3 regions of the Butyrivibrio sp. XBB1001 genome follow, and region 3 is predicted to be linked to each of the others. Evidence: predicted binding sites of a transcription regulator. Region 3 holds the regulator's gene; each other region holds the start of a gene.

The links. The regulator Rex, encoded in region 3, represses fermentation and respiration genes when NADH is low (regulators of the CRP and FNR family bind a similar motif). The targets are predictions, from matches to a motif close to ATTGTTAANTANTTAACAAT.
Region 1: gap (type I glyceraldehyde-3-phosphate dehydrogenase) is a predicted target of Rex. The motif match lies at 1,780-1,799, and genes of this name have one in related genera.
Region 2: pflB (formate C-acetyltransferase) is a predicted target of Rex. The motif match lies at 2,139-2,158, and genes of this name have one in related genera.

The regions. Positions count from the first base shown of each region.
Region 1 is NZ_KE384202.1:8,834-12,117, forward strand. Features, by position in the region: gene G631_RS0117290 (phosphoglycerate kinase) at 1-562, opposite strand, end outside; gene gap (type I glyceraldehyde-3-phosphate dehydrogenase) at 696-1,727, opposite strand; gene G631_RS0117300 (histidinol-phosphatase HisJ family protein) at 2,025-2,846, shown strand; gene G631_RS0117305 (GGDEF domain-containing protein) at 2,989-3,284, shown strand, end outside.
Region 2 is NZ_AUKA01000011.1:99,790-103,073, forward strand. Features, by position in the region: gene pflB (formate C-acetyltransferase) at 1-2,106, opposite strand, end outside; gene pflA (pyruvate formate-lyase-activating protein) at 2,337-3,071, opposite strand; gene G631_RS0110905 (Crp/Fnr family transcriptional regulator) at 3,090-3,284, opposite strand, start outside.
Region 3 is NZ_AUKA01000002.1:498,043-501,326, forward strand. Features, by position in the region: gene G631_RS0104905 (rhamnogalacturonan lyase family protein) at 1-917, shown strand, start outside; gene G631_RS0104910 (redox-sensing transcriptional repressor Rex) at 1,138-1,773, shown strand; gene G631_RS0104915 (hypothetical protein) at 1,797-2,459, shown strand; gene G631_RS0104920 (bifunctional ADP-dependent NAD(P)H-hydrate dehydratase/NAD(P)H-hydrate epimerase) at 2,549-3,284, shown strand, end outside.

The sequences.
Region 1 (3,284 bases), on a different contig from region 3:
TTTCCTTCTGCATAAGGTAACCAACTACATTGCTGCCACCCTTCTGTGTGATGTACTTAGTAACAACTGCAACAGAAGCATGTGCTCTGTGAGCTGAACCAAAAGCGTCGCATACATAATCATCAGCAAGATCAGCAAGCTCTTTTGCAAAAGCCTCACCAGCCTCTTCAGGCTTAGTCTCTTCCTTGCCTCTGAATCTTGTATTCTGAAGAAGAATTACATCTCCCTCATTCATAGCTGCAACAGCTGCTGTAGCATCAGCGCCTGTTACATTGTAATCTGCGATGAACTTAACTTCCTTGCCAAGCTTCTCTGAAAGTCTCTTAGCAACTGGAGCAAGTGACTCACCCTCGTTAGGGCCATTCTTAACCTTTCCAAGGTGTGAGCAAAGGATAACCTTGCCGCCATCCTTGATAAGCTTCTGGATTGTAGGAAGAGCTGCAACGATTCTTGTCTCGTCTGTGATCTCGCCAGCCTTAAGAGGTACGTTGAAATCGCAACGAACAAGTACGCGTCTGCCCTTTACATTGATGTCATCTACTGACTTTTTGTTAAGTGACATATTTTTTTCCTCCTGGAATTAAGATTTGAATTATTGCATCCTCTAAATCGGATGTTGAAAAGATTTAAAAAAATGAGGCCCGGCCCATATGGACCGGACCTCATCAAAAGTCTATTTCGATATTCGAGGTAGATCAGCCAAGCTCTGCAAAGTACTTGATTGTTCTAACCATCTGTGATGTGTATGAGTTCTCGTTGTCATACCATGAAACAACCTGTACTTCGTATGTATCGTCATCAACCTTGTTTACAAGAGTCTGAGTAGCATCGAAGAGTGAACCGAATCTCATACCAACGATATCAGATGAAACGATCTCGTCTGTGTTGTATCCGAATGACTCTGTAGCTGCTGCCTTCATAGCTGCGTTTACAGCTTCCTTAGTAACGTCAGCCTTCTTAACTACTGCAAAGAGAAGTGTTGTTGATCCTGTAGGTGTAGGAACACGCTGAGCAGCGCCGATGAGCTTTCCGTTAAGTTCAGGGATAACAAGACCGATAGCCTTAGCAGCACCTGTTGAGTTAGGAACGATATTGCAAGCACCTGCACGTGATCTTCTGAGGTCGCCCTTTCTCTGTGGTCCATCAAGGATCATCTGGTCACCTGTGTAAGCGTGGATTGTGCACATGATACCTGACTGAATTGGAGCGTAATCGTTAAGAGCCTTAGCCATAGGTGCAAGACAGTTTGTTGTGCAAGAAGCAGCTGAAATGATCTTGTCATCCTTTGTAAGAGTCTTGTGGTTTACGTTGTAAACGATTGTAGGAAGATCGTTTCCTGCAGGAGCAGAGATAACTACCTTCTTAGCACCAGCATTGATGTGTGCCTGTGCCTTTTCCTTTGATGTATAGAAGCCTGAGCACTCAAGAACAACGTCTACGCCAAGCTCTCCCCAAGGGCAGTTGTTAGCATCTGGCTCTTTGTAGATCTTGATTGTCTTACCCTTTACTGTGATTGTACCAGCCTCATCATCAGCTGTTACGTCATCCTCATGACCCACTTCTACGTAACGGCCCTGTGATGAATCATACTTCAAGAGATGAGCAAGCATCTTAGGGCTTGTCAAATCGTTGATAGCTACTACTTCGTAACCTTCTGCACCAAACATCTGTCTGAATGCAAGACGACCGATACGGCCAAAACCATTAATTGCAACTTTTACTGCCATTTTAAGTTCCTCCTAAAATGAAATTTATATTTTGATTGCTGTTACATATCAATTTGATAATTTTTTATCAGCAATTACAATTCTAATAGACTTTTCCACATAAATCAAGTAAGAATATTTAAAAAACGTGATATCATAATAGGGTGCAAATGGCTAAATTTGAGAAATTGCGTAGCCATGGCATTTTACAGGTTTTTATTAAAAAAATATAAACGGCAGACATATATGTAATATCAACAATAATCAATACTTCAAATGGATTTTGCAAAAAAAGCAATCTGCCAGGAAAGGATATAAATGTACAAACTTCCCGCTGACTATCACATGCATTCAAATCATTCCGGAGATAGCGACACTCCAATGAAAGATATGATAGAGAGTGCCATAAAGCGTGGCCTCTCAGAAATCTGTTTTACTGAGCATATGGATCTGGACTTTCCAGTGACAAAAGAAGTTCCGGAAGGCCTCTTTACTCTTGATATTCCTTCCTATAAACGTGATCTCTTTTCCTATAAAGAAGAGTATAAAGACAAGATCACTATTAAATATGGAATTGAACTGGGGCTTCAGATGCAGATAACAGGCGTTAATTCTGACCTTATCAGGGAAAATGACTTTGACTTTGTTATTGGTTCTATCCACCTTCTTGATAAAAAGGATCCCTTCTATCCTGAGGCCTGGGAAGGAAGAGATGAAAAAGAAGTCATAAAGCGCTACTTTGAATCCACTTTAGAGAACATCCAAGTCTTCAATGACTTTGACTGTCTGGGACACCTTGACTATATTGTGCGCTATGCCCCAAGTGGTGCGCCTTACTACTCTTACAATATGTATAAGGAAATAATAGATGAAATACTAGTCACACTTGTCAAAAATGGCAAGGGACTTGACCTTAATACGAAGGCTCTTTTCCGTGGAAGCAAGGAGCCCAATCCACCAGCAGATGTATTAAAAAGATTTTATGAGCTGGGCGGACGTATCATAACTTTCGGAGCCGATGCCCACACTCCAGAAGGAATCGCCGGTTCCTTTGACAAAGCTTGTGAAATTGCTATGAATTGCGGTTTTACCGAGTACTACACCTTTGACAAGAGAGTTCCATCTGCAATTAGACTATAGATTCCTGTATCAACATAAGCAACAACAAATCTCCTTTATATCATTAACTAAATATAGTACAATAATTATACATATGTTCATTTGCATTTGATACTTTGTGCATGAAATCTGCTAAATAGTTTGATGCCCCAGGAGGATTGTGATGCAGTCAGAGTTCTTCGATAAAAACAAAAGAGCAACTGTATATAATAATATTTACATATACAAGATTATTTCCCTTGTCATTCTCGCTATATTGACAATCATTCTTATCATAATGTTCTTTAGAGACAAGGCAATTGTGGATGGTATTACGGATTCTCCAACTCCTCCCATTTTCTATGTCATGCTCATTACTCTTATTTTGTTTGCTTTTTCTGTCATTTTTGACTTTTACATTCTCCATAGAACCGCATCAATTGGCAGGCATCTTAACCGGCTTGCTTATATAGACAAGCT
Region 2 (3,284 bases), on a different contig from region 3:
TACGTTAACGTTAAGGTGGTGTGAACCCTGGTTGAAGTAACCATCAAGTACGCTAACGAGCTTGTTAGCTCTCTCCTCGTCGTCATGACCAAGAGCGTTAGGGTTCATTGTCTGTGTATTTGAAATTCCGTCGAGAGCGTACTCGTAAGGAATCTTAGCAACAGAGTTAAGTGAAGCAAGAAGGCCGTTCTTCTCAGCACCGTAAGATGGTGATGCACCAGGTGCGAATGAAGCGTAAGCAGGTCTTCCATCAGGTGTAGCACCTGTAGCCTTACCATAAACAACGTTTGATGTGATTGTAAGGATAGATGTTGTAGGCTCTGAATCACGGTATGTGTGATGCTTCTCAATCTTCTTCATGAATGTCTTAAGAAGCCATACAGCGATTTCATCAGCTCTCTCATCATCGTTACCATATCTTGGGAAGTCTCCCTCTACCTTGTAATCAACAACAAGGCCTGACTCATCACGAACTGTTGTAACCTTAGCATATTTAATAGCTGAAAGTGAATCTACAACGTGTGAGAAACCAGCAATACCAGTAGCGAATGTACGTCTTACGTTTGTATCGATAAGAGCCATCTCAGCTGCTTCGTAGTAGTACTTGTCATGCATGTACTGGATAAGGTTGAGGATATTTACATAAAGTCCTGCAAGCCAATCCATCATGATGTCATACTTGTGCATAACTTCGTTATAATCAAGAACTTCTGATGTAATAGGTGCCATCTCAGGTCCAACCTGCATGTGCTTGCCATCCTTTGTAAGGAACTTCTCATCCTTACCACCGTTGATAGCGTAAAGAAGACACTTAGCAAGGTTTGCTCTAGCTCCGAAGAACTGCATCTCTTTACCAGTCTGTGTAGCAGATACGCAGCAGCAGATGCTGTAGTCATCGCCCCAGATAGGTCTCATAACATCATCGTTCTCGTACTGGATTGAAGATGTTGTAACAGAGATCTTAGCAGCATACTTCTTGAATGTAGCTGGAAGCTTTGAAGTATAAAGAACTGTAAGGTTAGGCTCTGGTGAAGGTCCCATGTTCTCAAGTGTATGAAGGAATCTGAAGTCGTTCTTGGTTACCATGTGACGTCCGTCCATACCAAGTCCACCAACCTCAAGAGTAGCCCATACTGGGTCACCTGAGAAGAGGTTGTTGTATGAAGGAATACGAGCGAACTTAACCATTCTGAACTTCATTGTCATGTGGTCGATAAGCTCCTGAGCCTCTGACTCTGTAAGAGTTCCCTCTTTAATATCTCTCTCAATATAGATATCAAGGAATGTTGAAACACGTCCAACAGACATAGCAGCACCGTTCTGAGTCTTGATAGCTGCAAGATATCCAAAGTAAAGCCACTGAACAGCCTCTTTAGCGTTCTTAGCTGGCTGTGAAATGTCGAAGCCGTAAACAGCTGCCATTTCCTTCATTCCCTTAAGAGCTCTGATCTGCTCTGAGATCTCTTCTCTCTGACGAATGATGTGGTCAAGCATTGTTCCATCGCCGCAGTTGTTGTAATCTTCCTGCTTCTTGGCAATGAGGTAGTCGATACCGTAAAGAGCAACTCTTCTGTAGTCGCCTACGATACGTCCACGTCCGTATGTATCTGGAAGACCTGTTACGATGTGGCTGTGTCTAGCAGCTCTCATCTCAGGTGTGTAAGCATCAAATACTGCCTGGTTGTGTGTCTTGTGGTACTCTGTGAAGATCTTGTGGAACTTCTCATTAACCTTGTAGCCGTATGTCTCAGCAGCTTCCTCAGCCATCTTGATTCCGCCGTAAGGCATGAATGCTCTCTTAAGAGGCTTGTCTGTCTGAAGACCAACGATCTGCTCAAGATCCTTCATAGACTCATCAATATATCCAGGACCGTAAGCTGTAAGACTAGAAACAACTTCTGTCTCGCACTCAAGGACACCGCCCTTTTCACGCTCCTGCTTCTGAAGCTCCTGAAGCTTGCCCCAGAGCTTGTTAGTAGCATCTGTAGCATCAGCAAGGAAGCTCTCATCTCCATCATATGGTGTGTAGTTGTTCTGGATGAAATCTCTTACGTTTACATCATCCAGCCAGTGGGTTCCTTTAAACCCTCTCCATGCTTCGTTCATAATATAAACTCCTTCTCAAATATTTAACATGAATTGTTAAAATATTGTCACTTATATTTACCGTTGAGTATATTAGCAAAATAGAAAAGTCTAAACCTTGATTGTAATCAAATTTGGTAAATAATTCACAATTTCTACACATATTTTTTCGATAAAAAAACGAGGTATCAAGTACAAACGTACTCGGTATCTCGTTTCTAAGCATTTTATCTCTGTTTTGAAAATATTTCTCACTCGCCTCTTAAAATTCTAGTGGCGTTCTGAACACGATCTGCTGTTGGAGACTGAACACCCTCAAGCTTATAAGGAATTCCAAGTGCCTCAAATTTGTGCTGTCCCATGGTGTGATATGGAAGCACCTCTATCTTCTGGACATTTGAAAGGGTCTCAATAAAGGCTCTTGTCTGATGAAGATAATCATCATTATCTGTAATTCCAGGTACTAAAACGTGTCTGATCCAGATTGGCTTGCCAATCTCAGATAAATATTTCATTCCCTCGATAATGTTGTCATTTGGAAGTCCTGTGAGCTCTATATGTTCCTTGCAATCTATATGCTTGATATCAACCAGCAAAAGATCTGTATACTTCATAAGTTCCTGGAACTTGCCAAAGAATTCGCTGTTCCTATCAGGATCAAAAGGCTGAAGTGCTGTATCTATACAAGTGTTGATGCCACGCTCCTTGGCCATCTTGAAAAACTCGATAAGGAAATCTATCTGCAGAAGTGGCTCTCCTCCACTTACAGTTATTCCTCCATCTTCGCCCCAGTAACCACGATATCTCTCTGCAAAGTCCAGAAGTTCCTGCGGTGTTCTCATATCATCTGAATGAGGATCCCAGGTATCTGCGTTGTGGCAATACTTGCAGCGAAGCTTGCAGCCTTTCAAAAATACTATGAATCTGATTCCTGGTCCATCGACTGAACCAAAAGTTTCTACGGAATGAATTGCTCCTTTTAACATTTAATACCTCTTTTAATCTTACTGAGATACATATATCTCTCTAAGTGCATCTCTGTCAATAACCTTGATCTTGGCGTGACCACGCCTCTCGATAAGGCCCATTTTCTCCAGTTCCCGAAGCTTGCGACTGACTGTTTCCATTCGAAGACTTACACTCGCCGCAATGTCATCGAGTTTCAATACTATATCATCTGATGGGCTTCTGTCTACCCT
Region 3 (3,284 bases):
GGACTGGCATTACTGTAAACCCTAAGAACGGAGACAAGAAAATCTCTACCTTTGGAAGTGACTATACAAAAGAAAGAGGCTATGGATTTGCTAATGGCGACGTTCTTATGCAGGGACGTACTGAAGAGTTCACTTATGAAGGTGACTTCCCAGGCCTTGTTTACACAGACTTCTGCCTGCCAGCTGGTGAAACATTCCTTGTAGATGTAGAAAACGGCGCATACCAGGTAGAAGTAATGAGTAACTCAGTTTATAAGAGTTCTGTTTCTGGAACAGTTGAAGGCGTATCCTTTAACGTTAGCAACGCTGCTAATACTTATACTGTAACTTCTGTAACTACAGAAGTAGCAGACGGACAGCTGAATGTAGAGTTTGGATCTGGCACACCAAGAGTTGGTGCCCTTGTAGTTCGTAAAGTAATCACAGATGCTTCTTACTATGGTGGTGAAGAAGATCCTGAGCCAGAGACACCTGCTGGAAAGTTCGTTACAAAGTGGGGCAAGACAACTTATGTCCTTGAAGATGGAACAATCCTTACAGGCAAGCACTTTATCGATGGCTACACATATTACTTTAAGCCAAATGGTACTATGGTAAAGACAGACTTTGTAGAACTTGAAGATGGTAAGTACTATTTTGACGGTGAAGGACATATGGTAACTGGTTTCATGACAAAGTGGTCTTCAAGATACTATTTTGCAGCAGATGGCAAGATGGCTGTAGCAACTCTCATTGAAGCTGAGGACGGCTATGTATACTATGCAAATGCAAAGGGACATATCGTAGTAAGCGACTTTGTAGATCTTGATGATGGCAGACATTTCTTTGACAAGGAGGGACATATGGTTAAAAATGCAACTATAACCCGCTGGCTCAAGAAATATACCTTTGATGAAAATGGTGTTCTTATCGGCTAAACAACATTTTTTTCTATAAGAAACTCAGATTCCCGGCCAGAAATGGCCGGGAATTTTTTTCTTTGTTTACTCTTTGTTTACCATGTTTTGTATCATTTCATTGATTGACATTTATTTAACGTATCGGTATAATTAATTTGAGAATTTATTAACAATCAGAACTAAACTTATTAACTATATAGCGTTTAGAGTATTTGCAAACGCAGAATTGGAGCAGACAATGGCAGATAAAGAGATTTCTCAGGCGGTTATCAGTAGACTTCCGCGATATTTTAGATATTTGGGGGATCTGAAGGAGAAGGGCGTTGAGAGAATATCCTCTCAGGAACTGAGTGACATCATGAAGGTAACTGCTTCTCAGATCAGACAGGACTTTAATAATTTTGGTGGCTTTGGACAGCAGGGCTACGGCTATAACGTTAATTATCTCTATGATGAGATCAGTAAGATACTTGGTATCGACAAGGAACATAGCCTGGTAATCATAGGTGCAGGACACCTTGGTAAGGCTATTGCTGGATATACCAATTTTACTAGAAGAGGCTTTGTTTTCAAGGGAGCTTTTGACAAGAATCCTGAACTTTACGGAACCAAGATCCGCGATGTGGAAGTCAGACCAGTAGAAGAAATGGAAGACTTTGTCAGAAAGAATAATATTGAGATAGCTGTTTTGACTATTCCCAAGGAACAAGCAGTTCCCATGGCACATAAGCTTGCTGAGTGCGGAATAAAGGCTATATGGAACTTTGCTCATGTTGACTTGGAAGTTCCTAACAATATTCAGGTAGAAAATGTACATTTATCTGACAGTTTAATGAAATTATCGTATAATATAAATAGGTACGAGAACTCATAAACTTACGATAGTGAGAGAATCTGATGGCAAGAGACGATGAAGTTTATATGTCTGCGCTACAGGGGAAGAGCATCCCTATATTGACGCTGGATAATAAATGGCATCAATTGTTTACGCAGACAGAAATGACACCTGAAATAGAACAACTTGCAGATGAACTTAACAGCCTTGTTGAGAAGGATGGTAAGCTCAGAAGCCAGACCAAGGACATCAAGAAGCTTAAGAAAAAGCTTCTTGGTGAGATTGTGCCCCTTAGGGACAAGGCCAATAAGGCTGGCAATTCAGCAGCCATTGAGAAAGAAATCTCTGAGAGAACACGTCTTATCAATGAATGCAATGACAAGCTTGATAGCCATCAGGATGAGCTTTTAGATCTCTCTAAACAGATTTATGACATCGATTATAAGCTTATGGTAGAGACTATGAAGGTCTGCTACGAGAGACTTCATGATAATACATCGGACATCAAGAGCCTTGATGAATGGATTACGAGGGCCAGAATTGAACTTAAGAAGAATGTAATAAGACTCCAGGAAGCTGAGATGGAGAATTATAATCTATATTCATATATGCATCAGATATTTGGACCTGAGGTTGTTGAGATATTTGATATGAAATATGACCCTGACAGAAGACATCCTATCAGGAGACCTCTTGCAGGGGCAGAAGATGAATATGTAGAATGATTAGAAAGCTGCCCAATGGGCAGCTTTTCCTATAGAATGAGACCTGTTGGAAGAAGGGCTTTTTGCCTGGTAACATATTGGAGGGGAAGATGAAATACGCTGTAACAAGTCAGGAAATGAAGATTTATGACAGGAACACTTCTGAGTATTTCGGGGTACCTGGCTCTGTTTTGATGGAGAGGGCATCACTTTTAGTAGTGCAGCATATTCTGGAGCATATTCAGGGCAGAGAACTGGATAGAAAGGCAAGAGCTTTGGTCATTTGCGGCATTGGCAATAATGGCGGAGATGGAGCCTGCATCGCCAGGATATTAAGGCAGAAAGGCATTCTTGTAAATGTTTGTGTTATAGGAGATTACACAAAGGCAAGCGACCTTCTTTTATCTCAGCTCAAGATATTAGAAAAATATGGTACAACCATTGACACTTTTTCCAATATAAGAGACAACAAAAGCTACGCAGACTGGGATATCATAGTAGATGCAATGTTTGGTATTGGATTATCAAGAGGCATCGCAGGAGACTTTGCTGATGCAGTTAGATATATCAATACTTGCAAGAATGAGAGACAGTCCGATGTCTGCGTTGTCTCCGTAGATATTCCCTCTGGAATAAATGCTGATAACGGCAAGGTATGTCAGGTGGCAGTCAAGGCTGATATGACTATTACCTTTAATCAGGTTAAACTGGGACATATCATGTATCCTGGCTGCGAATACACAGGGGAATTACATGTTGAGGATGCAGGGATAACAGAGGACAGTTTTCTTGGAAGAGAGCCGGGAGCTTTCTTCTATGACGAAGACGTAAACAGTCTTATTCCTC